2 regions of the Streptomyces sp. NPDC002232 genome follow, and region 2 is predicted to be linked to the other one. Evidence: riboswitches for the same ligand, from Rfam matches in the RefSeq annotation. Region 2 holds a riboswitch; the other holds the start of a gene.
What was found. A riboswitch is a leader RNA that binds a small molecule or an ion and turns the genes downstream of it on or off. The one in region 2 is predicted to bind glycine.
Positions count from the first base shown of each region.

Region 1: linked by a shared signal. The riboswitch ahead of gcvT (glycine cleavage system aminomethyltransferase GcvT) and the one ahead of gcvP (aminomethyl-transferring glycine dehydrogenase) in region 2 are both predicted to bind glycine.

Region 1 is NZ_JBIARV010000001.1:255,350-270,191, forward strand. Features, by position in the region: gene ACFYXU_RS01135 (ABC transporter ATP-binding protein) at 1-280, opposite strand, end outside; gene ACFYXU_RS01140 (ABC transporter permease) at 277-1,275, opposite strand; gene ACFYXU_RS01145 (ABC transporter substrate-binding protein) at 1,389-3,152, opposite strand; gene ACFYXU_RS01150 (ABC transporter permease) at 3,264-4,283, opposite strand; gene ACFYXU_RS01155 (enhanced serine sensitivity protein SseB C-terminal domain-containing protein) at 4,646-5,437, opposite strand; gene ACFYXU_RS01160 (enhanced serine sensitivity protein SseB) at 5,517-6,257, opposite strand; gene ACFYXU_RS01165 (AAA family ATPase) at 6,474-7,133, opposite strand; glycine riboswitch at 7,294-7,393, shown strand; gene gcvT (glycine cleavage system aminomethyltransferase GcvT) at 7,554-8,678, shown strand; gene gcvH (glycine cleavage system protein GcvH) at 8,756-9,133, shown strand; gene glyA (serine hydroxymethyltransferase) at 9,165-10,433, shown strand; gene ACFYXU_RS01185 (L-serine ammonia-lyase) at 10,596-11,966, shown strand; gene ACFYXU_RS01190 (EF-hand domain-containing protein) at 12,212-12,427, opposite strand; gene ACFYXU_RS01195 (YncE family protein) at 12,615-13,787, opposite strand; gene ACFYXU_RS01200 (polysaccharide deacetylase family protein) at 13,787-14,569, opposite strand.
Region 2 is NZ_JBIARV010000003.1:3,913-18,754, reverse strand. Features, by position in the region: gene ACFYXU_RS12645 (PhzF family phenazine biosynthesis protein) at 1-424, shown strand, start outside; gene ACFYXU_RS12640 (CPBP family intramembrane glutamic endopeptidase) at 491-1,330, opposite strand; gene ACFYXU_RS12635 (glutamate--cysteine ligase) at 1,401-2,900, opposite strand; gene ACFYXU_RS12630 (hypothetical protein) at 3,380-3,970, shown strand; gene ACFYXU_RS12625 (DUF5999 family protein) at 4,305-4,511, shown strand; gene gcvP (aminomethyl-transferring glycine dehydrogenase) at 4,597-7,482, opposite strand; glycine riboswitch at 7,662-7,761, opposite strand; gene ACFYXU_RS12615 (PRC-barrel domain-containing protein) at 7,875-8,249, shown strand; gene ACFYXU_RS12610 (DNA polymerase IV) at 8,301-9,659, opposite strand; gene ACFYXU_RS12605 (MerR family transcriptional regulator) at 9,799-10,422, opposite strand; gene ACFYXU_RS12600 (bifunctional nuclease family protein) at 10,615-11,088, opposite strand; gene ACFYXU_RS12595 (MerR family transcriptional regulator) at 11,188-11,937, opposite strand; gene ACFYXU_RS12590 (FHA domain-containing protein) at 11,970-12,911, opposite strand; gene ACFYXU_RS12585 (DUF881 domain-containing protein) at 12,993-13,925, opposite strand; gene ACFYXU_RS12580 (small basic family protein) at 13,931-14,263, opposite strand; gene ACFYXU_RS12575 (DUF881 domain-containing protein) at 14,260-14,842, opposite strand, start outside.

The DNA.
Region 1 (14,842 bases), on a different contig from region 2:
AGATCCGCGCCTTCTGCCGGCCGTACTGTCCGACGGTGTGCAGGCCCATGATGCCGAGCGAGGTGACCGACTTGCCGGAGCCGGACTCGCCCACGATGCCGAGGGTCTTGCCCTTCTCCAGCTGGAAGCTGAGGCCGTCGACCGACTTGACGAGACCGTCGTCGGTCGGGAAGTGGATCTTCAGGTCGCGCACGTCGAGGAAGGCCTCGGACGGGGCGGACGTCCCGGTGTCGACGGGCTCGCCCAGGGCCGCGCCCGTCTTCGTCAGCTTGTCCGTCATGCGAGCCTCACTCGGGGGTCGATCACCGCGTACAGGAGGTCCACGACGAGGTTGGCGATGACGACGCAGGAGGCCGTGATGAGGGTGACGGCCAGGATCAGCGGCAGGTCACGCTCGCTCACGCCCTTGATGGCGAGGCCGCCGAGGCCGTGGAGGCTGAACGCGGTCTCGGTCAGGATCGCGCCGCCGATGAGGGCGCCGAGGTCCATGCCGAAGATGGTCAGGATGGGGGTCATGGTGGAGCGCATGGCGTGCTTGCCGAGCACGACCGGCTCCGGCAGACCCTTGGCCCGCGCGGTGCGGATGTAGTCCTCGCCGAGGACCTCCAGCATGGTGGCGCGGGTGAGGCGCGCGTACATCGCCGCGTACAGGAAGGCGAGGGTGACCCAGGGCAGGAGCAGTCCGCCGAACCAGCCACCGAAGGACTCGGTGATCGGCACGTACGAGGCGTCGACCCAGTGGAGCTGGGTGCGGAAGACGAGCATCGCCAGCATGGCGGTGAAGAAGATGGGGAGCGAGACGCCGGCGAGCGCGGTGATCATCGCCGCGCGGTCGATGAGCGTGCCCCGCTTGAGCGCGGAGACCACGCCGGTGGAGACGCCGAGGACCAGCCACAGCACGGCCGCGCCGACGACCATGGACAGGGTGACCGGGAAGGCGTCGACCAGCATGCTCCAGACGTCCTGCTCGGTACGGAACGAGTACCCGAAGCAGGGCGCGGCGCAGTGGATGGTGTCGCCGCCGCCGGTGTAGTCCCGGCCGACGAAGATGCCGGAGACGAAGTGCCAGAACTGCACCAGGATCGGCTCGTCCAGGCCCAGCTTCTGCCGGATGGCCTCGATGGAAGCCGGATCCGCCTGCTTGCCGACGAACATCGCGGCAGGGTCGCTGCCGGTCATCTTGGGGATGAGGAAGAAGATGCTGAGCGTCACGAGCGTGACGACGAGCAGCATCGCGACGACTGCGAAGAGCCGTCGGACTATGTATGCAAGCATGCGGTCGGCCGGTCGGCGGCCGGGGAACCCGATCGGGTTCCCCGGCCGCCGGGGCGGCCATCACCTGCCCTTCGGACCTGGCGGCGGGTGGTGCGCCGGTGAAGCGGGTCGGATTACTTGACGACGCCGAGCGACGCGTAGTCGTAGCGGCCGTTGTAGGCGTCCGCCGTGTAGACGTTGGTCAGCCGGGAGCTGCGCCAGATGATGTTCTTCTCGTGGGTGAAGGGCAGGTAGACCGCGGCCTCCGACACCTTCGTGTTGATCTGCTTGTAGAGCTCGCCGGCCTTGGTCGGGTCGGTCTCCTTCAGCGCCTGGTCGAACAGGCCGTTGACGGCCTTGTCGTTCAGCTCCGAGAAGTTGTTGTTACCGCTCTGGAGGATGAAGCGGCCGTCGACCAGCGGCTGGAGGAAGCCCTGACCGGTCGGGAAGTCGGCGCCCCAGCCCATGATGATGATGCCGTAGCCCTTCTCCTTGACCACCTTCGGCGAACCGATGATGCCGGAGGTCTGGGCGCCGTCGAACTGGTCGATCTGGGCCTCGATGCCGACCTTGGCCAGCGACTGCTGGAGGGACTCGGCGGTCGCGATCTCGATCTTCTTGTTGTTGCGGACCGCGATCGTGGTCTTGAAGCCGTTCGGCTTGCCGCACTTCTTCAGCGCGTCCTTGGCCTTGACCAGGTCCGGGGCGCCACCGAGCTTGCCGTACGGGTCGGCCTTCGGGTCGGCGCCCTTGATGGCCGGCGGCAGCATGTTGGAGGCGATGTCGCCACCGGCCTGCGGGCCGCCGCGGGCGGTCTGGAGGGACTTCGAGTCGGCGGCGTAGATGATCGCCTTGCGGCACTCGATGTTGGGGATCACCGTCTGCGGGAAGACCGCGTAGCGGATGAAGCCCGTCTGCGGGTTGTCGACGTTGCCCTTGTGCTGCTGGAGCACCTTCTGGCGCGCGGCGGCGCCGACGCCCGTCGCGTTGATGTCGAGGTCGTACTCGCCCTCGACCAGGCGGTTGTCCATGTCGTCGGCGTTCGTGGTGAACGTGACGCTGATCTTGTCCGGCAGGGCCTTGCGGACGGTGTCCGTCTTGGCGTCCCACTTGTCGTTGCGGACCAGCTTGATGGACTTGTTGGGGGTGTAGGAGTCCCACTTGTACGGGCCGGAGGAGAAGGGCTTCAGGCCGTACTTGGCCTTGGTGTCCTTGTCCTGGCGGACCGGGGAGGCCGCCGGCATGGCCAGCATCTGGAGGAAGTCACCGTTGGCGACCGGGAGCTTGAAGATGATGGTCTTGTCGTCCGGGGTCTCGATCGCCTTGAGGCCGAGCTTGTCCGCGGCGGTGTCCTTGTACGGGCCCTTGTACTCGCCCTTGGGGTCGAGGACCTGCTGGAGGTAGATCGGGCCGCCGGAGATGACGTCCTGGGCCCAGATGCGCTCGATGCCGTACTTGATGTCCTTGGAGGTGATCGGCTTGCCGTCCTCCCAGGTCACCCCGTCCTTCAGCGTGAAGGTGTAGGTGAGGCCGTCGGCCGAGACCTTGCCCGCGTCGGTGGCGAGGTCCGGGACCAGCTCGGTGGAGGCGGCGCCCGGCTCGGCCTTGAAGGTGACGAGCTGACGGGTGTAGTAGCGGGCGAAGTCCCACACGAACCCGTAGTAGCCGCGCTGGGGGTCCCAGTTGTCGGCCTCCTGCGAGCCGATGAACTTCAGCTCGCCGCCCTTCTTGTCGGACGCGTTGGCGACCTTGTTCACGGCGGCGTCGAAGCCGGCCGCGCCCGTCTTGCCCTTGTCGCCACCGTCGCCGTTGCCGCCGCCACAGGCGGTGGTGACGACCATCGTGGCCGCGGCAAGCAGCGCGCCCGCGGCGATTCTGCGCTGAGAGCTCTTCAGCATGGGTCCAGCAACCTCCGGGATAGTGGCGGGGCCGTCACGGCGGTCCGCCGATTGGGGTGGGCCTCCTGTCGCCTGCGGCAGGGGCGGGTCTTGCGTGTCGTCGGCGAACGATCAGCGGGAGCCCTTCGGGTCGAGCGCGTCACGCACGCCGTCGCCGAAGAGGTTGAACGCCAGAACGGTGATGAAGATCGCGAGGCCGGGGATCACCATGAAGAGGGGGTCCGACTCGTAGGTGGTGATGGCCGTCGACAGCATCTGGCCCCAGGAAGCGGTGGGGGGCTTCACACCCGCGCCGAGGAAGCTGAGCGCCGCTTCGGTGAGGATGTTGGTCGGGATCATCAGGGTCGCGTAGACCATGATCGGGGCGAGCAGGTTCGGCAGCAGCTCGCGGCGCAGGATGTAGAGGCGTCCCGCGCCGAGGCTCTGGGCGGCCTCGACGTACTCGCGGTTGCGCAGCGAGAGGGTCTGGCCGCGGACGATGCGGCCGACGTAGGGCCAGCCGAAGAAGCCGATCACGACGACGAGCGCGGCGATGCGCACGCCCGATCCGTCCAGGCCGAGGAACTGGTTGGGCAGCACCGAGACCAGGGCGATCGTGAACAGCAGCTGCGGGAAGGCGAGCATGACGTCCATGATCCGGCTGAGGGCGGCGTCGACCCAGCCGCCGAAGTAGCCGGCGATGACGCCGAGGACGGTGCCGAGGAAGACCGCGAAGACCGCCGCGAGGAAGGCGACGAGCAGGGAGATCCGGGCGCCGTAGACGATCCGGCTGAAGACGTCGCGGCCGTTGACGGGCTCGACGCCGAAGAGGAAGTCGGAACTGACGCCGCCCCAGGATCCGATGGGCGTACCGAAGAGCGGGTCGATCTGGTCCTCGTGGAACTCGTCCGGCGGGTGGCCGAGGAGGCCGACGATGACCGGTGCGAAGATCGCGACGAGGATGAGGAAGAGGACGACGAAGGCGCCCGCGAGGGCCAGTTTGTCGCGCTTGAGGCGGGTCCAGGCGATCTTCCAGGGCGAGCGCCCCTCGATCGCCGTGCCGGAGGCGCCGGAGTGGTCCGGAATGCCGGGCGCGCCGTCGACGGTGGCGGTCGCCTCGCCCGCACTCGTCTCGCGCAGTGGTGCCGTCATCGTGGTGAGGACCCCTCTCGGCCGCCGGTAGCCGGCCCTTGCCCGCCGCGGGTGGCGGCTCGGTGGAACAACATGCTGGGCACCTGCTCGAAAGGAGCCGAACGCCCGGTGTTCCGGGGAGTCTTCAATGCGCTTGTGATCACCCGCCAGCCCTGGCGAGGAATGGTTGCTCAAACGTGATGCGGTGCTGCGACTTCCGTTATGCGGACGTCGTGATCACGTGAGCGGACCAACCGGGGCCCTCTTCCCCGCAATCGGACATGTCGCTCAACTCGTGCCGCGCACGGTCGTATTGGGGTGAACGAAGGCCTCCGGAGCGGACTCCGGAGGCCTTTGGCGACAAGTGGGACACGAGGGACGTCTCAGTATCCGGACGGGGCCGGTGGCGGGTATCCGTACCCCGGCACGGCGGCGGATCCGCGTCCGGCGTGCGCCTCGCGGTCGTAGAAGGGACGCGCGTTCGCCCGCAGCCAGAGCGCGACGGGGTCGTACGCGTCGGAGAGGGCGACGGTCGAGACGGGCAGTCCGTCGGGGACGGAGCCGATCGACTGGCGCATCATCGAGCGGACCGTGTCGACGGCCGCGGCGGAGGTGTCGTACAGGTCGAGGCCGATGGCGAGGTACGGGGAGCCGAGCGCCGGCTGCACCCAGCCGCGGCGCAGCGCCCGGACGGCCGGGGTGCGGTGCGCGTTCTGCGTGAGCAGGGCGTAGAACTGCGGGATCTCCAGGGCGGGCTCGGTGACGCGCAGCGGTCCGGCGGGCATCCGGTCGAGGCCGGTGGCGATGCGCCGCAGGTCGGCCCAGGGGATGCCGACGCCGCCGCCGGGGGCGTGCGGATTGAGCCAGACGCCCCAGCGGTCGGGGTAGAGCGCGCGGGCGATGTCGCGGCCGGTGACGAGCTCGTGCGCGCGGTTCCAGCCGGAGGCGGCGAGTTCCTGGGCGGAGGTGACGCAGGGCGCGTAGCCGAAGCCGTCGACCTCCATGTTCCCGTACTGGGCGTCGGGCGAGCCGGGGGCGCCCTGCCACAGCAGCATCCAGAGCTCGCCGTCGGCGAGGGCGTGCAGCAACTGCTCGTACGCGTCGTAGCGTCCGGGTGCCACCTGGCGCAGCATGTGCTCGACCGTCCCGGTCGAAGCGGTGCCTGACGCGCTCACCGTGTTTCCCGCCCCTCTTCCGTCCACCACGTACGTCGGTCCAGCGATCCAGTTCAGTTCAGCTTAAACAGGGGGCCGCTCACACGGCGGCGCGCTGGTAGAAGGGGCGCACCCGCTCCAGCATCCAGTCGCCGACCGGGTCCTGCGCCATGTCGAGCAGGATGAGGTTGACCGGCCAGGCGACCTCGATCCGGCCGAGCGCGCGGCCGAGGGCGTCCAGGGGGGCGTTCCGGTCGACGCCGTCCCAGCCGGTGAGCTGGACGCCGACGAAGAGGGCGGGTTCGGTGCCCTCGACGCTGGCGAGGGCGCGGCGGGCGGTGGCGACGACCCCGGTGGCCTCGAACTCGGCGGAGGCGGCGGCGAGGAAGTCGACGGGGTCGTCCTGCCAGTCGGGCTCGAAGAGTCGGACGCGGCCGCCGCTGGCGGGGCCGTCGAGCGGGGTGCGGCCCGCGCGGCAGAGCTCGGCGACGGCGGGCGGGGGCAGCGGGACGCCGACGGTGCCGCCGGGGTTCACGGCGATGCCGAGCTGCGGGGGCAGGCCGCGGGCGAAGTCACGGGCGGGGGCGACGGTGAAGGACATGTGGTCGCCGACGCAGGCGAGGAACTGCTGCTCGGAGCTGAAGACGGGGACGTAGGCCGCGCCGTCGATCTCCAGGGTGGCGAGGTCGAGGCCGGGGCTGTCGGGGCCGCCGCCGTTCGGCAGGGGCACCCAGACCTGGCTGCGGCCCAGCACCTCGACCAGCCGGCCGCCGGCCCCGGGGTTGCCGAGTGAGGCGGCAAGGACCTCTTCGAGCTCGTTGCCCGGCCACGTCACGTCCACGGTCGCTCTTCCCCTTCTCGCACGGCCTGCCGCACCGGCCGCCCGGCAGCACCCTAACGCCGCCCCGCCGCCGCCGTGGCCAGAAGTGAAGGGTACGGGCGTCCCGGGACGGCCGTCGGACACCGCCCGTACCCCCGTCTCGGGGCCTGGGCCCGTTTCCCCGGCGGGCTCGCTCCGGCCCGCCTCGGGACCGGGCCCGTTTCCCCCATGCCCCCCTCAGGCCGCCTCGCGGAAGCCGATCCGGTGGAGGGAGTCGGCGGCGTCCCGGTCGAGGAGGGTCACCGAGGCGCAGCCGTGCGGCAGGCTGCCGGCCTCGGCGGCCCGCAGGAGCCGGCCCACGGCCCGCCGGTGGCGTGCGAAGGCGTACGCGGAGACGCCCCGGCCCCGGTCCTGCTGGCCGGCCCGCGCGGTGTCCGGGGTGACGTCGAGGAGGACCAGGTGCAGGGCCCGGCCGCGCCGTCTCGCCTCGCGGGCGAGCCAGCCGCGAACCCAGGACTGGGTGCCGCAGTCGTGGACGATCACACTGGCGCCGGAGCGCAGGACCCGGCGCAGCCCGGCGTAGTGCGCGATCCGGACGAGGGGCCGGTAGACCGCGTACGGCAGGAGGCGCGGCATGCGGGCCGCCCAGCGCTCGCGGGCGTCCTGGGAGTCGATGCCGCCGTCCGCGGCGGCGCGCTTCATGAGGGTGGACTTGCCGCTGCCGGGCAGCCCGGAGACGACGACGAGGTCACCGGCGGCGAAGGTGAGGGCACGGGGGCCCCGGCCGCCGCGCTCGCGCAGGTCGCGCAGGAGACGGCCGCGGCGGCTCCTGGCCCGCGCCCGCTGGGACGGTATGCCGGTACTGGTGGCGTAGGCGCCGGTGTGCTGGATCCTCATCGCGCTCCCCCTGTCGGGTCTCAGGAGACCTGAGGAGACCCTTGCCCAAGAAGTGTAAAGAATCAGTAATGCGACACAAGCGATTTGCCCCGCCGACACCGCGTGCAATGATGTGCGCGCCAGGCGCGCACAGTCGCCGCACAATCGCATACCGGCCGCTCGAATCCGCGCGGGAGAGTTCCGGACCGCCGAGCGCGTCCGGGCGCCGAAGGAGCAAGACCCTCCCTTGAATCTCTCAGGCCCCGTACCGCGTGGATGAGGCAGATCTGAAAAGCGGGACACCGTGTCGTGTCCCCACCCAAGGTGCAAGCCGAGGATGCCCTCGGTGAACCTCTCAGGTTCCATGACAGATGGGGAGGACGTCCTCGCCCGTCATGTGTTTTCGTCACCGATCACGCCCTTGGGACCCGGGAGCCACCCATGAGCACTGCCCCCCGTCTGACCGCCCTCGATGCCCTGCATCGTTCGCTGGGCGCGACCATGACCGACTTCGCCGGCTGGGACATGCCGCTCCGGTACGGCAGCGAGCGCGACGAGCACAACGCCGTCCGCACCCGGGCCGGCCTCTTCGACCTCTCGCACATGGGCGAGATCACGGTCACGGGTCCGCAGGCCGTGGAGCTCCTGGACTTCGCCCTGGTCGGCAACATCTCGACCGTGGGCAACGGCCGCGCCCGCTACACGATGATCTGCCGGGAGGACGGCGGCATCCTCGACGACCTGATCGTCTACCGCCTCGGCGAGACGGAGTACATGGTCGTCGCCAACGCCTCCAACGCCCAGGTCGTCCTCGACGCCCTGACCGAGCGCGCGGCCGGTTTCGACGCCGAGGTCCGCGACGACCGCGACGCGTACGCCCTGATCGCCGTCCAGGGCCCGGAGTCCCCCGGCATCCTGAAGTCGGTCACCGACGCCGACCTGGACGGCCTGAAGTACTACGCCGGCCTGCCCGGCACCGTCGCGGGCGTGCCGGCGCTGATCGCCCGCACCGGCTACACCGGTGAGGACGGCTTCGAGCTGTTCCTGAAGCCCGAGCACGCCGAGGGCGTGTGGCGGGCGCTGACCGAGGCGGGCGAGGGCGTCGGCCTGATCCCGTGCGGCCTGTCCTGCCGCGACACGCTCCGCCTGGAGGCGGGCATGCCGCTGTACGGCCACGAGCTGACCACCGCCCTCACCCCCTTCGACGCGGGCCTGGGCCGGGTCGTGAAGTTCGAGAAGACGACCAACGAGGGCCGCTTCGTCGGCCGCGAGGCGCTGGAGAAGGCCGCCGAGCGCGCCGAGAGCGCCCCGCCGCGCAAGCTCGTCGGCCTGATCGCCGAGGGCCGCCGGGTCCCGCGCGCCGGCTTCCAGGTAGTCAAGGACGGCGAGGTCATCGGCGAGGTCACCTCCGGCGCGCCGTCCCCGACCCTCGGCAAGCCGATCGCGATGGCGTACGTGGACGCGGCGCACGCCACGCCCGGCACCCCGGGCGCGGGGGTGGACATCCGCGGCACCCACGAGCCCTACGAGGTCGTGGCGCTGCCGTTCTACAAGCGCCAGAAGTGACGCAGTCGTCTCATCCCCGGTCTCATCCCGCGAGACCCACGTTCATCAGTACTCCCCCGATCCAGGAGAATCAGGTCATGAGCAACCCCCAGCAGCTGCGCTACACCAAGGAGCACGAGTGGCTGTCGGACGCCGAGGACGGCGTCTCGACCGTCGGCATCACGGAGTTCGCGGCCAACGCGCTCGGTGACGTCGTCTACGCCCAGCTCCCCGAGGTCGGCGACACCGTCACCGCGGGCGAGACCTGCGGCGAGCTGGAGTCGACGAAGTCCGTGAGCGACCTGTACTCCCCCGTCACGGGCGAGGTCGTCGCCGCCAACCAGGACGTGGTGGACGACCCGTCGCTGGTGAACACGGCTCCGTTCGAGGGTGGCTGGCTGTTCAAGGTGCGCGTCGCGGGTGAGCCGGAGGAGCTGCTCACCGCCGACGAGTACACCGCGTTCTCCGCCGGCTGAGACCGGGCCCGAGACCCCTAGGGATCGATTCATGTCGCTTCTGAACACTCCCCTCCACGAGCTGGACCCCGACGTCGCCGCCGCCGTCGACGCCGAGCTCCGCCGTCAGCAGTCCACCCTCGAGATGATCGCCTCGGAGAACTTCGCTCCGGTCGCGGTCATGGAAGCCCAAGGCTCCGTCCTCACCAACAAGTACGCCGAGGGCTACCCCGGCCGCCGCTACTACGGCGGCTGCGAGCACGTCGACGTGGCCGAGCAGATCGCGATCGACCGGATCAAGGACCTGTTCGGCGCCGAGTACGCCAACGTCCAGCCGCACTCCGGCGCCTCCGCGAACCAGGCCGCCCTCTTCGCGATCGCCCAGCCCGGCGACACGATCCTGGGCCTGGACCTGGCGCACGGCGGCCACCTCACCCACGGCATGCGCCTGAACTTCTCCGGCAAGCAGTTCGACGTGGTCGCGTACCACGTGGACGAGGCCGGTCTGGTCGACATGGCCGAGGTCGAGCGCCTCGCCAAGGAGCACCGCCCCAAGGTGATCATCGCGGGCTGGTCCGCCTACCCGCGCCAGCTGGACTTCGCCGAGTTCCGCCGCATCGCGGACGAGGTCGAGGCCTACCTGTGGGTCGACATGGCCCACTTCGCCGGCCTGGTCGCCGCCGGTCTGCACCCGAACCCGGTCGCGTACGCGGACGTGGTGACCTCCACCACGCACAAGACGCTCGGCGGCCCGCGCGGCGGCATCATCCTGGCGAAGAAGGAGTTCGCGAAGAAGCTGAACTCCTCCGTCTTCCCCGGATTCCAGGGCGGCCCGCTGGAGCACGTGATCGCGGCCAAGGCCGTCTCCTTCAAGGTCGCGGCCTCGGAGGAGTTCAAGGAGCGCCAGCAGCGCACCCTGGACGGCGCCCGCGCGCTCGCCGAGCGCCTGGTCCAGGACGACGTCACCGCCCACGGCGTCTCCGTCCTGTCCGGCGGCACGGACGTCCACCTGGTCCTGGTGGACCTGCGGAACTCGGAGCTGGACGGCCAGCAGGCCGAGGACCGTCTCCACGAGGTCGGCATCACGGTCAACCGGAACGCCGTTCCGAACGACCCGCGCCCGCCGATGGTCACCTCGGGTCTGCGCATCGGCACGCCGGCGCTCGCGACCCGCGGCTTCCAGGCCGATGACTTCGCCGAGGTCGCCGACGTCATCGCCGAGACCCTGAAGCCGGGCTTCGACGCGGACAAGGCCGCCTCCCTCAAGGCCCGGGTCACCGCGCTCGCGGACAAGCACCCGCTGTACCCCGGCCTGAAGTAAGTTTCGTACCCTTTTGTTCTGCGGCCCGTCCGCGGTCGTTCGTACGAAAGCTCCGGGGCACCGCGCACACTGGACAGTGAGCGCGGTGCCCCGTCCCTTGCTCAGCCCCCTCTGCACCACCCCGGCAGACAAAGGCGTCCAGCCCCCACAAGGAGTCCTCCCGTGGCCATCTCGGTCTTCGACCTGTTCTCGATCGGCATCGGTCCGTCCAGCTCCCACACGGTGGGCCCCATGAGGGCTGCCCGGATGTTCGCCCGCCGGCTGAAGAACGAGGGGCTGCTCGCCCACACGGCGGCGATACGGGCGGAGCTGTACGGCTCGCTCGGCGCCACCGGCCACGGCCACGGCACCCCGAAGGCGGTCCTGCTGGGCCTGGAGGGCAACTCCCCGCGCACGGTGAACGTGGAGACCGCCGACGACGAGTTCGAGCGGATCAAGGCGAGCGGCCGGATCAACCTGCTCGGGGCGCACGAGATCCCCTTCGACTTCGACGCCGACCTGATCCTGCACCGGCGCAAGGCGCTCCCGTACCACGCCAACGGCATGACAGTCTTCGCGTACGACGCGGAGGGCGGCCCGGTCCTGGAGAAGACGTACTACTCGGTCGGCGGCGGCTTCGTCGTCGACGAGGACGCGGTCGCGGGCGAGAACCCGATCGTCCCCGACGACACCGTCCTGAAGTACCCCTTCCGCACCGGCGACGAGCTGCTCCGCCTCGCGAAGGAGACCGGCCTGTCGATCTCCGCGCTGATGCTGGAGAACGAGAAGGCCTGGCGCACCGAGGACGAGATCCGCGAGGGCCTCCTGGAGATCTGGCGGGTCATGCAGTCCTGCGTCTCGCGCGGCATGTCCCGCGAGGGCATCCTGCCCGGCGGCCTGAAGGTCCGCCGCCGCGCCGCGAACCTGGCCCGCAAGCTGCGCTCCGAGGGCGACCCGAAGATGCACGCCATGGAGTGGATCACCCTCTACGCCATGGCCGTGAACGAGGAGAACGCGGCGGGCGGCCGGGTGGTCACCGCCCCGACGAACGGCGCCGCGGGCATCATCCCCGCGGTCCTGCACTACTACACGAACTTCGTGCCCGGCGCCGACGACGACGGCATCGTCCGCTTCATGCTGGCGGCCGGCGCGGTCGGCATGCTCTTCAAGGAGAACGCCTCGATCTCCGGCGCCGAGGTCGGCTGCCAGGGCGAGGTCGGCTCGGCCTGCTCGATGGCGGCGGGCGCGCTCGCCGAGGTCCTCGGCGGCTCCCCGGAGCAGGTGGAGAACGCGGCCGAGATCGGCATGGAGCACAACCTGGGCCTGACCTGCGACCCGGTCGGCGGCCTGGTGCAGATCCCGTGCATCGAGCGGAACGGCATGGCGGCGGTCAAGGCCGTCACGGCGGCGAAGATGTCGATGCGCGGCGACGGCAGCCACCTGGTCTCCCTGGACAAGGTCATCAAGACCATGAAGGAGACGGGCGCCGACATGAGCGTCAAGTACAAGGAGACCGCGCGCGGCGGTCTCGCGGTGAACATCATCGAGTGCTGAACCGTTCACTCGGCCGGACGGCCGGTCCCGGGGTTCCCGGGGCCGGCCGTTCCCGTTCCCCGCGCGCCGGTCCTCACGCCGGGGCCGGCACCAGGCTCCGGCCCGTCTCGTGGGCGTCCAGCAGGGCGCAGGGGCCCCGGGGCCCGGCACCCGCCGGAGACGACGCCGGGCCCCGGGCGGGCGGCGACACGGGGTCGCTGCGCCCACCGGGACCCGGTGGATGGGGCCTGGCGTCAGGCGCCGGCTCAGGCCTTGCTGTAGTGCGCCCAGAACTCGTCCCAGGACAGCACCCCGTCGCCGTTGTCGTCGCGCTGCTTGATGAGCACCTCGGCGACGGTCTCGGTGACGTTGAAGTCGCCGTGCTTCGCCATGAGGCTCTTGTACTCCGCGGCGGTGATGAAACCGTCCCCGTCGGTGTCGAAGCTGTTGAATGCCTTGCGTGCGTCGTCGATGTCCGCCACTGTGTCCGCCCCTTCTCGGTGCTTTTCTGACGGGGGTCAGATTAGCTGGCCCCCGGGTGCCGGATGCGGGGGGCATGAACGACGGGGTCCGGGGAGCCGGTGGGCGGCTCGCGCCGGGACCCCGCTAGGGCGTGTCGTCCCACTCCCGTCGTCGCCCGCGGGGCAGACGGGAGTGTGACGACACGCCCTAGCGGAAGATGCCGGTGTGGCCGAGGGAGTAGCGGCCGGGCTGGGGGTAGACGGCGAGGCCGTGGGGGCCGCTGCCGACGGGGATGCGGGCGAGCTGCTTCCCGGTCGTGGTGTCGATGGCGTAGACCTCGGAGTCGTAGCGCCCGGAGAGCCAGAGGACCTTCCCGTCGGCGGAGACGCCGCCCATGTCGGGGGAGCCGCCGTTCGGGAGCTTCCACTTCTTGGTGAGCTTGTTCTGCCCGAAGTCGAAGACGGAGACCGTGCCCTCCCCCCGGTTGGAGACGTACATCTCGCGGGAGTCCCGGCTGATGTAGAGGCCGTGGCAGCCCTTGCCGGTGGGGAGCAGGGTGGGGGTGGTGAACTTCTCGCCGTCCAGGACCCACATGCCGTGCGCCATCATGTCGGCGATGTAGAAGGTCTTGCCGTCGGGCGAGATCTTGACGTCCTGCGGCATCGCGCCGTCGAAGGGCAGCTTCTGCTGGCCGATCACCTCCATCTTCTCGGTGTCGACCTTGAGGAGTTCGCCGGAGAACTCGCAGGAGACGACGAAGTAGCGCCCGTCGGCGGAGAAGTCCGCGTGGTTGACGCCGTAGCAGCTGACCGGGACGGACTTCTTCCGCGCCATGGTGTGCGGGTCGCGGAAGACGAGCTCGCGGTCGAGCGAGGCCATCACGATGGCGTACTTGCCGTTCGGCGTGAAGTAGAGGTTGTACGGGTCGTGGACCTCGACGGGCTTCCCGGCGACGCCGGTGGCGGGGTCGATGGGGGTGAGCGTGTGGCCCCGGTCGTTGTTCACCCAGAGGGTCTTCATGTCCCAGGAGGGGACGACGTGCTGCGGCTGGGCGCCGACCGGGATGGTCTCGACGACCTGGTAGGTCGTGGGATCGATGACGGAGACGGTGTTGGAGTTGGTGTTGGGGACGTAGACCCGGGAGGGGAAGTTCTTGACCACCGGGGAGAGCCGGTTCGGCCGGTCGGCGGCGTACACGTCGTGGGGGTCGAGCGGGGGCGGCATCCCCGGCAGCCCGGCGGGGGCCGCGGCCGGTTCGGGCACGGCGGCCTTCTTCACGGGGGCGGCGCCCTCGGAGTGGTTCGGGGTGCCGCAGCCGGCGAGACCGGCGAGGAGGGCGGCGGCGAGGAGGATGCGTGTTCTCTTCGTGACGTGTGCCATCAGCTCAGCAGCTCCGTGGTGGTGACCGCGCTCAGGCCGCGGCGGTCGAGTTCGGCGAGGAGGACGGGCAGCGCGGTGGCGGTGTCCGGGTAGCCGAAGTGCAGGCTGACCACGGATCCGGCGCGGACCGGCCCGGTGACGTTGCGGACGACGGCCGCGGCGCCGGGTGAGGTGAAGTCGAGGGAGTCGACGTCGTACGAGAGGACGTGCGGGTATCCGGCGCGCCGGGCGGCGCGCAGCACGGAGGGGCCGGCGTGCTGGGTGCGCGAGGGCCGGAACCAGGTGCCGACGGAGCCGGTGAGCCGGCGCAGCCGGGTGGCGCAGGCCTCGATCTCGGCGAGGGCCTCGGTCTCGGTCATCGCGTTGATGTCGATGTGGCGCTGGGTGTGGTTGCCGAGGTCGTGGCCGCCGTCGAGGACGCGGCGGGCCAGGGCGGGGTGCGCGTCGAGCCAGCTGCCGACGGCGAGGACGGTGACGCGGGCGCCGGCCCGCTCGGCCTCGGTGAGGAGTCGGGTGGCGAGGGCGGGGTCGCCCTGGCCGTGGAAGGTGAGGGCGACCCGGGGCCGGTCGCGCGGGCCGTGCGCGATCTCGTCCGGCTGTCCGGGGAAGTGCCGGGGAGCCGGGGCGGCGGCGGGCGCGGGGGCGGGGCTGCGGCCGGCTGCGGTGCTGTGCCCGGCGTCGGGGGCGGGGCGGGGGTCCGGGCCGCAGGCGGTGGCGAGGGCTCCCGCGAGGGCGGCGGCCGCGCCCGCCCGGAGGGCTCCTCGGCGGTCGGTCGGCTTCACGCGACCATTGAAAGGGGGGTATGGCCCGGTTCATCACGATTAGGCCAATTCAGGACGTTTGCAGGTATGTGCGGGGCGTCCAGCATGCGGACGCTCCCGGGAAACAAACGATGAACCGCATAGCCATTCACTGTTTACAAGGTCGGTGCTGCACGTCACCAACGATTCACCGTTGAACTGTCCGCTTTTATCCCAGCTTGCCCCACTAGGGACTTTTGGCGGCAAGGCCACCTGTCTGCCATAGTCGGAGACACGACCCCCATTGACCCGGGC
Region 2 (14,842 bases):
GGGTCTGGAGAAGGCGCTCGGCGCCGAGGTCGTCGCCGTCCACGACACCGCCGAGCACATCGGCGACCTCCTCGTCGAGCTGCGCGACGAGGCCGCCGTCCGCTCCCTCACCCCGGACTTCGCCGCTCTCAAGGTGCTCTCCTCGCGCGGCGTCATCGCGACCGCCGCCGCCGAACGCCCCGACGCGGGATACGCGTTCGCGTCGCGGGGCTTCTTCCCCGCGGTCGGGATCGACGAGGACCCGGTGACCGGCAGCGCCCACACCGCGCTCGCCCCGTACTGGTCGGCCCGGCTCGGCCGCGAGGAGCTCACCGGCTTCCAGGGCGGCGCCCGCACGGGCCTCGTCCGGACCCGTCTGCGGGGCGAGCGCACCCTGCTGAACGGCCACGCCGTCACCGTCATCGAGGGCGACCTGCACGTGTGACCGTACGCGAGGGGGCGTACGGCTCCGGGCCGTACGCCCCCCCGCGTCGCCGACCCGGCCGCCGCGTCACACCGTGGGCAGCCAGCCCACCTTCCCGGCAAGCAGTCCGTACCCGACGAAGGCGACGATGTCGAGCAGCGCGTGCGCCGCGACCAGCGGGCCGACCCGCCCCCAGCGGCGGTAGAGCAGCACGAAGACCACGCCCATCACCAGGTTGCCGAGGAAGCCGCCGATCCCCTGGTACAGGTGGTACGAGCCGCGCAGCACCGAGCTGGCGGCCAGCGCCGCCATCGGCGACCAGCCCAACTGGCCGAGCCTGCGCAGCAGGTAGCCGACGACGACCACCTCCTCCAGGACGGCGTTCTGCAGCGCCGAGAGGATCAGCACCGGGTACTTCCACCACACCTCGGGGAGCGATTCGGGCACCACGGTGAGGTTGAACCCGGACGCCCGCGCCGCCAGGTAGAACGCCAGGCCCGCGCTCCCGATCCCCGCGGCGACGAGGGTCCCCCGCCCGAGGTCGGACCACGGGCGGGTCCGGTCGAAGCCGATGGCCCGCAGTCCCCGGACCCCCGGGCCCTCCCGCGTCAGCAGATGGGCGACGAGCACGACCGGGACCAGCGCGGTGGCGATGCCGAAGAGCTGCCAGGACAGGTCGAGCCACGGCCGCCCGGGGGCGTAGGAGCCGTTGAGCGTCGCGGCCTGCTGCTTCAGGGAGCCCGGTCTGGTCAGCGAGCCGATGAAGCTGATGAGCGCCGACACCCCGCTCGCCCCGAGCGAGAGCGCGAGCACGATGAGCGTCTCGGAGCGCAGCACCCCGCGCGGCAGGCCGTCGGGGGGCGGGGCGAGGTCCCTCAGTCGTTGCTCCGACACCACACCTGTCTCCACTTCCCCTCGCGGGCTCATGCCGTTCCGGCGGCCCCGGCCGCCCGGGACCACCCTGACATGATCACCCATGGAGGGGGCGGGGAGGAGGTCAGCCGATCCCCACCGGCCAGCTGTGCACCGGCTCGCCCGTGAGCATGAGCGTCCGGTAGCGGCGGGTGGTCGCCGCGAGGGCCGCCTCCCGGTCGAGGCCCGACTCCACGGCCCGGTGGTAGGTGTCGGCCTGCCAGGAGGCGCCGTTCACCCGCCGCAGACAGCGCTGCTCGATCACGCCCAGGTAGAAGTCCCGGTCGGCCGGCTCGATGTGCCAGGCGTCGAGCCCCGCGGCGGCCAGCGGCAGCAGTTCGTCGAGGACGAGGCGGACCGCCGGGAGGGTCGCGATGCCGCCGGCGCGGCCCGAGCGGGGCCAGCGCAGCTCCGCTTCGATGCCGTGGCGGCAGGCGGTGTCGAAGTTGGCCTCGGCGTCCTGGAAGGCCATCCGCTTCCACACCGGCCGGGGGTCGTCGGCGAGCGAGCGGACGAGCCCGTAGTAGAAGGCCGCGTTGGCGATCACGTCGGTGACGGTCGGCCCGGCCGGCAGCACCCGGTTCTCGACGCGCAGGTGCGGGACGCCGTCGACCCAGCCGTACACCGGCCTGTTCCAGCGGTAGACGGTGCCGTTGTGCAGGACCAGCTCCTGGAGTCGCGGCACCCCGCCCCGGTCCAGGACGAGCAGCGGGTCCTCCTCGTCGCAGAGCGGCAGCAGGGCGGGGAAGTAGCGGACGTTCTCCTCGAAGAGGTCGTACACCGAGTCCACCCAGCGCTCGCCGAACCAGGTGCGCGGCCGGACCCCCTGGGACTGGAGCTCGGGCGGGCGGGTGTCGGTGGCCTGCTGGAAGAGCGGCGGCCGGGACTCCCGCCACAGTTCGCGGCCGAAGACGAAGGGCGCGTTGGCGCCGAGCGCGATCTGCACGCCGGACACGGCCTGCGCCGCGTTCCACACGGCGGCGAACCGGGCCGGCGTGACCTGGAGGTGCAGCTGCACCGAGGTGCAGGCGGCCTCGGGGACGATCGACTCGGAGGTGCACAGCAGGTGTTCGACGCCGTGGATGTCGAGGGTGAAGTCCTCACCGCGGGCGGCGAGTATCTGGTCGTTGAGGAGGGTGTAGCGGTCGTTGTCCGAGAGGTTCTCGGGGACCAGGTCGTGCTGGCCGAGCGTGGGGAGTATGCCGATCATGACGACACCGGCGTCGAGTTCCGAGGCCTTGCGGTCGGCATATCCGATGCCAGTTCCGATCTCTTCCGCGAGCCGGTCGAATACACGGCCGTCGAGCTGGTGGGGCGCGATGTTCACTTCGAGGTTGAACATTCCGAGTTCTGTCTGGAAATCGGGGCTGGCGATCTTTTCGAGAACCGGGCCGTTGAGCATCCGGGGCAGCCCGTCGGCACCGGCGAGATTGAGTTCGATCTCCACGCCCATGAGATTGCGCGGCCGGTCGAACCTCTTCTCCGCCAGCAGCCGCGCCAGCCCCGCGAGACACTGCTGGAGCTTTCTCCGGTACTGCTGCCGGTCGGACGGGCCGAACCCGTCGGCCGCGACCTTCTCCCCCATCGAAGCGTCCCTCCCAGAGTGGGCGGCCGCCCGGGCGGCCGCGCGTCACGGACGATGATGCCCAGCCCGCTGATCGACAACGCCTGCGGAACCGGCCTCTCGGAGGATAGGCTGGACGGAGTGCTCCATGGGCACATTCCGAAGGCAAGGAACGAGCGACATATACCAATGTCGTATTGTCCCGGGAGGCGGGGTTCACATTCAGCCGTCCGCCTTCGCGAGGAATACGCAGGTGGGAGTGGCAGAGCCTCGGAGATTCCGCTTCAACTCCCGTCGATTACGGCCTGATGACGTCTTGTCAGGAATATCGGCGAGGTCTAGCGGAAACACTGTGTGAACACGTGTCGTATAAACTCCGCGGACGAGGCAGAGTGTTGGCGCCCGGCCATGGCCCCATGTCCCCCTCTGGCCCCGCCGCCGACAGCGCCGTCGTACCTGCCCACGCGTCACCGTGTCTCCTGAGCGAGAGGCGACCCACCATGCTCCGACCCTCCCCGGCCCCTGCGCCGGCCCTCCGCAGTGTCCTCGCGGCCCTCGGCTCACCGACCGCCGTCCGCGAGCCGCGAACTCCCGCGCTGCGGGCCGCACAAGGACCGCTGAGCCCCGAACACCCTCTGCCCGTGCACGTCCTCGGCGTCACCGGAGCACCGGGGCTCGTGCCCCGCACCCGGCTCGCCGGCTGGCGCTTCCTGATCCGGAACGGGGACCGGGCGATCGCCGCCGCGGACACCATGCTCACCCCGGACGGCTGGGCCTTCTCGCACTTCTTCGAGGGGCCGTACGTCTCCGCCACCGAGCAGGCCCTGCTCCAGGCGGAGGCCCTGCCCGTCACGTACCGGCCGAGGCTGCTGTCCGTACCGGAGCTCTACATGCTGACGCTCTGGCTCCAGGCCGACTCCGAGGCGGACGGCACGACCGTCGCACCGGCCGCGGCCGATCTGATGGTGCCCCTGGCCCCCGCACCCCCGGGGATCGCGGCCCACCGCCCGTACCAGGTCGCCGATCTCCTGCCGGTGCTCAGTACGCGACTCGCGCCGCCGCCCCTCCTGGGCTCGCCGGCGCCCGCCTGATCCGGCTCACCCGCGTCGCCCCGCCCCGTGACCCGCTCGGGTCACGGGGCGCACTTCTGTCCGGGCCGCGCGCCCGAGCGCGCCTCCCGCACGCCCCTCCCGTACGGACTAGCCCACTGGGACCACTACGAACCACCCGAAGAGAGGGTGCAGTTGACCTGAACCGCCCCTGCGGGTGATGCGTCTACACAGGAAAGGACGGTCTGCCGCGAAATACCTGCGGAAGACCGTCCGTGGGGCAAGACTGGGACAGGAACCGAACCGACCGACGGGGGCGGCCATGAGCGCGCAGAGCCGCAGGACATCCACCACGACGCAGCGAGAGAACCCACCCATGTGCCAGCACCAGCCTGCCTGTCCGACCGCCGACTCCGCCGACCGGGAGGCGGCCCGACTCCTGGCACACCATCCGGAACAGGGCTGGAGCCTGCTGTGCAACGGCGTCCTGCTCTTCGAGGACACCGGTGAGCTGCTGCCGGACGGGCAGATCATCGCCCCGCACCGGCCGCTGACGGCCGGACGGGTGACGACCGCCGCCTGAGGGCGCGCGGCCGGACGCCGTACGAGGAGAGAACAGCCGAGGGCCGGCCCGGAGGAGATCCTCCGCACCGGCCCTCGACGCGTGCTCAGTTGTCGTACTCGTCCAGCGGCGGGCAGGAGCAGACCAGGTTCCGGTCGCCGAAGGCACCGTCGATGCGGCGCACCGGCGGCCAGTACTTGTCGGCGGCCGAGACACCGGCCGGGAAGACCGCCTCGTCGCGCGTGTACGGGTGGTTCCACTCGCCGCCCAGCGCCGCCGCGGTGTGCGGGGCGTTGTGCAGCGGGTTGTCGTCGGCGGGCCACTGGCCCGAGGCGACCTTCTCGATCTCGGCCCGGATCGCGATCATGGTGTCGCAGAAGCGGTCGAGCTCGGTCAGGTCCTCGGACTCGGTCGGCTCGATCATCAGCGTGCCGGCGACCGGGAAGGACATCGTCGGCGCGTGGAAGCCGTAGTCGATGAGGCGCTTCGCGATGTCGTCGACGCTGACGCCGGTGGCCTTGGCCAGCGGACGGATGTCGACGATGCACTCGTGCGCGACCAGCCCGTTCGGACCGGTGTAGAGCACGGGGAAGTGCGGCTCCAGGCGCTTGGCGATGTAGTTCGCCGCGAGGACGGCGACCTGGGTGGCGCGCGTGAGGCCCTCGCCGCCCATGAGGCGCACGTAGGACCAGGAGATCGGCAGGATGCCGGCGGAGCCCCAGGGGGCCGCCGAGATCGGGCCGACGCCCGTCTCCGGGCCCGCGGTGGGCTGGAGCGGGTGGTTCGGCAGGAACGGCGCGAGGTGCGCGCGGACGCCGACCGGACCGACGCCGGGGCCGCCGCCGCCGTGCGGGATGCAGAAGGTCTTGTGCAGGTTCAGGTGCGACACGTCGCCGCCGAAGTGGCCCGGCTTGGCCAGACCGACCAGCGCGTTGAGGTTGGCACCGTCGACGTACACCTGACCGCCGGCCTCGTGGACCTCGGCGCAGATGTCGGCGACGTGCTCCTCGAAGACGCCGTGCGTGGACGGGTAGGTGATCATCAGCACGGACAGCTCGTCCCGGTACTGCTCGATCTTGGCGCGCAGGTCGGTGACGTCGACCTCGCCGTCCTCGGCCGTCTTGACCACGACGACCTTCATGCCGGCCATCACCGCGGACGCGGCGTTGGTGCCGTGAGCGGAGGACGGGATGAGGCACACGGTGCGCCGGAGATCGCCGTTGGCACGGTGGTAGGCGCGGACCGCGAGCAGACCCGCGAGCTCGCCCTGCGAGCCGGCGTTCGGCTGGATCGACACCTTGTCGTAGCCGGTGACCTCGGCGAGGCGGTCCTCCAGCTCGGTGATGAGCGTGACGTAGCCCTGCGCCTGGTCGATCGGGGCGAACGGGTGCATCTGGCCGAACTCGGGCCAGGTCACCGGCTCCATCTCGGTGGTCGCGTTCAGCTTCATGGTGCAGGAGCCGAGCGGGATCATGCCCCGGTCCAGCGCGTAGTCGCGGTCCGCGAGCTTGCGCAGGTAGCGCAGCATCGAGGTCTCGGAGCGGTGCGCGTGGAAGACCGGGTGGGTCAGGTACGCGTCGGAGCGCAGCAGCGAGGCCGGGATCGCGTCCTCGGTGGCGGCGTCGAGGGCCTCGATGTCGCCCTCGACCCCGAAGGCGCCCCAGACCGCGGCGAGCTGCGCGCGGCCGGTGGTCTCGTCGCAGGAGACCGAGACGAGGTCGGCGTCGACGCGGTGGAGGTTGACGCCGGCCGCGCGGGCGGCGGCGACGACCTCGTCGGCCTTGCCGGGCACGCGGACGGTGACGGTGTCGAAGTAGGAGCCGTGCACGACCTCGACGCCGCCGGCGGTGAGGCCCGCGGCGAGGACGGCGGCGTAGCGGTGGGTCCGCTCCGCGATCTGCCGCAGGCCGTCCGGACCGTGGTAGACGGCGTACATGCCGGCCATCACGGCGAGCAGCACCTGCGCGGTGCAGATGTTGCTGGTGGCCTTCTCGCGGCGGATGTGCTGCTCGCGGGTCTGCAGGGCCAGGCGGTAGGCGCGGTTGCCGTCGGCGTCGACGGAGACGCCCACGAGGCGGCCGGGCAGGGAGCGGGCGTGCTTGTCCTGGACGGCCATGTAGCCGGCGTGCGGACCGCCGAAGCCCATGGGGACGCCGAAGCGCTGCGTCGTGCCGACGGCGATGTCCGCGCCCAGCTCGCCGGGCGAGGTGAGCAGGGTGAGCGCGAGCAGGTCGGCGGCGACGGTGACGATCGCGCCGAGCTCGTGCGCGGCGTCGATCAGCGGCTTGATGTCGCGGACGGCGCCGGAGGCACCCGGGTACTGGAGCAGCACGCCGAAGACGCCGCGCTCGGCGATCTCGGCCGGGATGCCGGCGCTCAGGTCGGCGACGACGACCTCGACACCGGTCGGCTCGGCGCGGGTCTCGATGACGGCGACGGTCTGCGGCAGGGCGTCGGCGTCGACGAGGAAGACGCCCTTCTTGACCTTGCCGACGCGGCGCGAGAGCGCCATGGCCTCGGCGGCGGCGGTGCCCTCGTCGAGGAGGGAGGCGCCGGAGGTGGGCAGACCGGTGAGGTCGGCCACCATCGTCTGGAAGTTGAGGAGGGCCTCCAGGCGGCCCTGCGAGATCTCCGGCTGGTACGGCGTGTAGGCCGTGTACCAGGAGGGGTTCTCCATGACGTTGCGGAGGATGACCGGCGGCGTGAAGGTGCCGTAGTAGCCGAGGCCGATCATCGGGGCGAGGACCTGGTTGCGGTCGGCGAGCGTGCGCAGCTCGGCGAGGACCTCGGCCTCGGTGCGCGCGGCCGGCAGACCCAGGGCCTCGGCGTTCTTGATCACGTCCGGCACCGCGGCGGCCGTGAGCTCGTCCAGCGAGCCGTAACCGACCTGGGCGAGCATCTTGGCCCGGGCCTCGGCGTCGGGCCCGATGTGCCGCTGCTCGAACGGGATGCCCTGTTCGAGCTCGGAGAGCGGAGTGCGGTTGGCGGTCATGTACGGAGGCCTCCTGGTCGTCACGACCTGCGAGGGGCACCACGGCGCGGGTACCCGGACGGCCTCCCCCTCTGTCATCTCAACCTGAGAGTTTCACCGGCACGCCTCGCGGCACGCCGGCTTTCACCGTCGGTGAGAGCGAGATGCCGTCGGACATCCGCTCTGCTTTCCAGAGTGACCTCGTCCGCGCGGTACAGGGGCCTGAGAGATTCCGGGGAGGATTTGCTCCTTCGGCGCCCACCGGAAGAATTCTCCGGGGGACTCTCCCGCACAGGGTCGACAGCCACAACCAGCCTACCAGCGAGGTTGCGGCTCCCATCGCTCAAGTGGCCGACATCCCAGTTGTGCACTTTCGTAGGGGTGTAGAGCAGTTGCGACCAGTTGGAGGGACCGTGCAGACCGACATCGATCCGCGCAGCCTGATCGGCCGCAAGGCGTTCGACCGAAGCGGGCACAAGATCGGAACCGTGGACGAGGTGTACCTGGACGACGCGACCGGCATCCCGGAATGGGCCGCGGTCCGCACCGGGCTGTTCAGCCGGGACGCCTTCGTCCCCCTGGAGCCGAGCTCCCTGCTCGACGACGGACTCCACATCCCGTACGAAAGGGCCCTGATCAAGGACGCCCCGGACTTCGGCGTGGGCCGTCATCTCTCCCCCGAGCAGGAGCTCCAGCTCTACCGGCACTACAGCCTGGCGCTGCCGCCCGCGCCCACGGACGCCCCGGACAAGGACTTCGGCCGCCTGGCCGGCCAGGACGGCGCCTGACCGCGCGGCCCGGTGACGGACCCCACCCGCGCGGCGACGCGGGTGGCTCCGTCACGCCGCCGCGTCCCCCCGCACCAGCGGCAGCGGCTCGGACGGATGGAGCTCCGGGTCGTCCACGGCGAAGGTCCGCACCCGCCCCGGCCCGGACCACGGCTCCTCGAACCGCACCGTGACCCGCCCGACCCCGCTCCCCTGGACCCACCCCGCCCCGTGCGCGTCGTGCCGCACGTCGTGGCCGGGCGCCCAGACCCGCTCGGCGCCCTCCGCCACGGCGGTCGGCGCCTCCTCCGCCTCGTCGGCGCCCTCGGGCGCCGCCTCCTCCGCCGGCCGCTCCGCCGCCTCCGCCTGGGCGAACAGGTCCTCCTGCGTGTAGTCGGCGAGACCGCTCACCCCGACGCCGAGCAGCCGCACGCCCCCCGTCGTGTCCACCGCCTCCAGGAGCCGCCCCGCGGCCTCCCGGACCACGCCCGGGTCGTCCGTCGGCCCGCGCAGCGTCTCGGACCGGGTGAGCGTGGAGAAGTCGTAGCGCCGCACCTTCAGGACGATGGTCCGCCCGGAGTGCCCGGACGCGCGCAGCCGCCCCACACACCGCTCCGCGAGCCGCTCGACCTCGGACCGGATCCGCACCCGGTCGTGCAGGTCCACGTCGAAGGTGTCCTCGACCGACACCGACTTCGCGTCCCGCTCGGCCACCACGGGCCGGTCGTCGTGCCCCTGGGCCATCCGGTGCAGCGACGTCCCGTGCGCCCGCCCCAGGAGCCGTACGAGCTCGTCCTCGCCCGCCTCTGCGAGGTCGGCGACGGTGACCATCCCGGCGCGTCTCAGATGCTCCCCCGTGGCCGGCCCGACCCCGGGCAGGATCCGCACCGACCGGGGCCCGAGCAGCTCCCGCTCGGTGCCGGGCTCGATGAGGACGAGACCGTCCGGCTTCGCCTCCTCGGAAGCGATCTTCGCGATCATCTTGGACCCGGCCAGCCCGACGGAACCGGTGAGCCCGGTGGTCGCGAGGATGTCGACCCGCAGCCGCTCCCCCGCCGCCCGCGCGCCCGCGCTGTCGTCGGCGACACCGCCGGCCTCCAGGTCGACGAAGGCCTCGTCGAGGCTCAGCGGCTCCACGAGCGGGGACAGCCGCCGGAGCAGCTCCATGACCTGGTCGCTGATCGAGCGGTAGAAGGCGAAGCGCGGCACGAGATAGGCCGCGTTCGGCGCGAGCCGCCGCGCCTGGCCCATGGGCATGGCCGAATGCACCCCGAAGCGGCGGGCCTCGTAGGAGGCGGTGGCGACCACGCCGCGCGGCCCGAGGCCGCCGACGACCACCGGCTTGCCGCGCAGGCTGGGCTTCGACGCCTGCTCGGCGGCGGCGAAGAAGGCATCCATGTCGAGATGCAGGATCGTGGGCGCGGCTCTCACAGGTCCGATGCTGCCCTACGCCACTGACAACGCCCCCGCGGAACGCCAGGGAACCCCCGCCGGGACCTCGGAAGGCCCCTCAGGCCCCTGGAGGAGCCGGGAGGCTCCCGGGGGAAGACCGGCCCGTCGGCAGTCGCCCTCAGACGGCCCTGTCGCGCCGTCGCCGCGCCAGCTCGTCACCCGGGTTGTGACCCACGAGCGTCTCGCCGGTGTCGACGCGCTCCCCGTGGAGCTGCGACAGCGCCGCCTCGACGTCCCGCCACACCACCCCGACGGCGATGCCGAAGACGCCCTGCCCGCCCTGGAGGAGGTCGACGACCTCGTCGGGCGAGGAGCACTCGTACACCGTGGCCCCGTCGCTCATCAGCGTCATCCGCTCCAGGTCGCGAAAGCCCCGGGCGCGCAGGTGCTGCACCGCGGCCCGGATGTTCTGGAGGGCCACCCCGGTGTCGAGGAAACGCTTGACGATCTTCAGTACGACGACGTCGCGGAAGCTGTACAGCCGCTGCGTCCCCGACCCGTACGCGGGCCGCACGCTCGGCTCCACGAGCCCGGTGCGCGCCCAGTAGTCCAACTGGCGATAGGTGATCCCGGCGGCCGCGCAGGCCGTCGGCCCGCGATAGCCGATCGCCTCGTCGGCGATCCCGCCGTCGGCACCGGTGTCCGTCCCGAAGTCGCCCACCCTGCCGTGAAGCGGATACGGACCGCTCTCCCCGGACAAGCGCCCGAGCGAGCTCCCTGCCGTACCGTCCGCGCTGCTCATCACGCCGACCCTCCGTCCTTGACCTGCCCACACGAAGGTAGGCAGTCACTTGGGGCGCGTCAACGATCGCCACACTCGGCACGCCGAGTGATAATCACCCTGAGAGTGGTTTCGCGTGTCTCCCTGCGGGGAAAGGCTACTCGAATGCCCTCGTGGCACCCCACGGACGGCCTCCGGCCGAGCCGCTCCGTCTCACTGGCTGTTGGTCCCGAAGTCCTCCGGTGAGATCTGGTCGAGGAACTCGCGGAACTTCTCCACCTCGTCCTCCTGCTCGTCCGGAATCGCGATGCCGGCGTCGTCCAGCACGCCGTCGCTGCCGTAGATCGGCGTCCCGGTCCGAAGGGCCAGGGCTATCGCGTCCGACGGGCGCGCGCTGACCTCCACGCCGCTGGCGAAGACCAGCTCGGCGTAGAAGACCCCGTCACGCAGATCCGTGATGCGGACCTCGGTGAGCTCCTGCCCGACGGCCTCCAGCACGTCCTTGAACAGGTCGTGCGTCAGCGGCCGCGGAGGGGCCATCCCCTGCTGGGCGAAGGCGATCGCGGTCGCCTCACCCGGTCCGATCCAGATGGGGAGGTACCGATCGCCTCCCACTTCACGCAGGAGCACGATCGGCTGGTTGGAGGGCATTTCCACCCGGACACCCACAACGTCGAGCTCGTTCACACAGCAACCCTAGGACGTGCCCGACCGGTTTGGATAGTCGGGCCCCCCCTCGACGCCCTGCCCGAGCCCTCCCCGGGCCCCCTCCCGGGAGCCCCAGGATCACGGCAGGCGAAGCCCGAGAGCGGTCTGCACCAGGGCCGCGTGCAACCGCACCGACTGAGCGGCGAGCTCCTTTGCGGTGGCCTCCGCATGGGCCCTGGTCTGCGGATTGCGGTGCCGGCGCAGCGGCGCGACCACCTGCTCGATCAGTCCGGCCTCCCGGTCGGCGGCCGCCTTCACGGACCGCAGGTGCCGGGGCTCCAGACCGAATCTCCCCAGATCCGCCACGAGCCTCGCGACGGTGACGGTCTCGGCGTCGTATCCGCCGCCCTCCGCCTCGGAGATCAGGCCGTACGCCTCCCATGCGGCGAGCTCGGCCTCGGTCACGTCGGCGGCGGCGATCAGCTCGGCGCGCCCGAGCCGGGCGACGGTCGGCGCCTCCGGCTCCGCCTCGTCCTCGTCCCAGGCGCCCTCGACCAGGTCGCGCCGACGCCCGGGCGCCGGGAGCTTGATCGGCTCCCCCCGCTCCAGGGCGTCGAGATGCTCGCGGATGACCTTCAGCGGAAGATAGTGGTCCCGCTGCATCCGCAGGATGCGGGCGAGCCGCTCCACGTCCTGCGGGCTGAACTTCCGGTACCCGGAGGCCGTACGACGGGGCTCGACCAGCCCCTCGGCCTCCAGGAACCGGATCTTGGAGATCGTCACTTCGGGAAATTCGTCGCGCAGCTGGTTCAGCACCGTGCCGATGCTCACCAGCCGGTCGCCCGAGGCGGTGCCGGAGCCGGCACCGCCCGTCGGTGTTCGCAGCATGGACCTTCCCTGAAGGGGCTTTCCCCGAGGCGTCACACGCCTCGCTGGCTCGAGTAGAAGACCAGCCGGTACTTGCCGATCTGCACCTCGTCGCCGTTGGACAGGACGACCGACTCGATCGGCTCGCGGTTGACGTAGGTGCCGTTGAGGCTGCCGACGTCGGCCACGGTGAAGCTGCCGTCCGGCGCCCGCCGGAACTCGACATGCCGCCGGGAGACGGTGAAGTCGTCCAGGAAGATGTCGCTCTGCGGGTGACGGCCGGCCGTCGTCAGCTCACCGTCGAGCAGGAACCGGCTGCCCGAGTTCGGACCCCGGCGCACCACGAGGAGCGCGGAGCCCAACGGCAGCGCCTCCACGGCGGCGAGTGCCTCGGGCGACAGCGACGGAAGGGCGTTCTGGCCGGTGACCTCGGCGTCATACGCCTCGAGCCCCGAGATGGAGATCGTCGACGTCGTCTCCGACGCCCGCTCGGGAGCGACCCCGCCCCGCAGCGGCGTACCGCAGTGGGAGCAGAAGCGACTGTCGGCCGTGTTGCGGTGACCGCACCTCGTGCACACCGGCATGGACGCATCCTCCTGCCGCGGCTGCCCCGCGGAGGTCTGTGTCGCGTACGGGTCGGGCGTAAACCCTCCACCCGTACTTGAGGTTGATGGTTCTCCGAAACCTATGCGGGCGGCCCCGGCGGGGTCAACAGAAGACGCGCCCTGCGTGCCCGGAATGTCACCCCCCCGACCGTCGACCTCGTCACGGAAGAGCGGGCGCTCGCCGCCCTGCTCCTCGCTCTGGGCGTGGCGCGGCGCGGCGTGCTTGGCGTTGCCGCCGTCCTCGCGTCCGCTCTTGCCGAACAACTTCGCAAACAACTTCACGGGCGATTCCCCTTGACCGAAACAGACCCGCCCGTGGGGCAGGACGAACCGAGATCCTTCACACCTGCCGACCCGGACACCTTCACAACGTCCGTATCCTCCGGACAGTTTCCACCACGCACCACCGTTGTGGTGCGCCGACCCCCCGCAACGTCGTGCCCTTGTCGCGGGACCCCCCTCGTCCCCCGCTCACTGGGAGGACGACTGAGCGTAGTCAGGCCGCTTCGCGGGTCGCAAGGCATCGACGACGATCTTCGCCGACCGCTCCACCGTGGCCGTGGCCTGCTCCTTCTCCAGGGTCTGCACGACACCGCCGGGGATGTTGAGCGCGGGCTCGAGATCCTCCGGCTTGCCGATGACCTTGAAGACGTACGGAGCGGCCACCTTCGTTCCATCGATCCGCATCTCATCACCGCTCCCGGTGAAATAACTGTCCGCGACCACCCGGACACCGTTGACCTGGATCGCCTCGGCCCCCGCTGCGCGCAGCTCCTGGATGGCGTCGAGCAGCATGTCGGACTCGACCGCCCCGGTCGGATCACCGACGGTGAGGGTGATGCCCGGTCCCTCGGCGGCGACGCTGCCCGCCAGGATGCCGAGCTGCCGCTCCTTCTCCTGGGTCTGCTTGCGCGCCTCCTCGGCCTGGTCCGAGCTGGACTCCAGCTCGGTGCGCTGCTTCTCCAGCCGGGTCTTCTCGTCCTCCAGGCGCTGCGTGCGGTCGTCGAGTTCGTCGAGGATCCGCACGAGGTCCTCCTGGCGGGCGCCGCGCAGCGCGCTGTTCTCGCTCGTCGAGGAGACCTGGATGGCCAGGCCCAGACCGAGGACGAACAGCAGCAGGGCGACGACGAGTTGGGCCCGGGTCACCCGGGGCGGCCACAGGGCGGAGGCGAGCCTGCGCCGCCCGCTCGGCCCGGTGGAGGCCGGCGCTCCGGCCGCGACGGGCGCCGCGGGCACCTCGGGCATCCGTACGTCCTCGGCCGGTACCTCGGGCGGTAGCGCCTCGGGCGGGACGCGCCTCTCGGGACCGGGCCTTCCCGACTCGGGCCGCCCGGCGTTCCCGGCGGCCCCGGTGCTCTCGGGCCGGCCGGCGTTCTCGGGGTGGTTCTCGGGGTTCTCGCTCATCGGCCTCACGCCCGGAACACGTGCCGCCGGATGGCGGCCGCGTTGGAGAAGATACGGATGCCGAGCACGACGACGACACCGGTCGACAGCTGCGCGCCGACGCCCAGCTTGTCGCCGAGGAAGACGATCAGCGCGGCCACGACCACGTTCGAGAGGAACGAGACGACGAAGACCTTGTCGACGAAGATCCCGTCGAGCATGGCCCGCAGACCGCCGAAGACCGCGTCGAGGGCGGCGACCACGGCGATCGGGAGATAGGGCTCGACCACCGCCGGAACCTCGGGTCGGACCAACAGTCCGACCACGACTCCGACGATCAGGCCCAGTACGGCGATCACGATGTGCCCTTCCCTGTGTCGGCCGTGGCCGGGCCTGAGGGCGTCGCCGCCCCGACCCCCCTCGGCTCTGCGGTACGTACGGTCAGGCTCGGCGCGGCCGGCAGGCGCACATCGCCCTCGGCCGAGATCCGGCTCCTGATCCCGAAGTTCTCCACCAGCGCGTGCAGGTACTGCCCGTCGGCGCTGTCCTGGAACGCGGTGCTCAGCCGCTGCCCGTCCCCGATCGCGAGGACGGTGTACGGCGGCACCAGCGGCCTGTTGTCGACGAGTACGGCGTCACCGGCCGCCCGGATCGCGGACAGCGACGTCAGCCGCTGCCCGTTGATGGCGACGGCCTCGGCACCCGACTCCCACAGCCCGTTGACCACGCGTTGCAGGTCCCGGTCCCGGACCCTGCCGGTGTCGGTGAAGCCGGCGCTCTCCCTCGGCCCGCCGCCCCCGGGGTCGGTGCCCTTGGCGTCGTCGACGACGAGCTTCACCCCGGGGCCGTGCACGGGCGTCGCGCCCGAGAGCAGGGCCACCAGCTCGGTCTGGTCACCGCCGTGCTGCTGCAGGGCCTGCCGCTGGCGCGCTCCGACC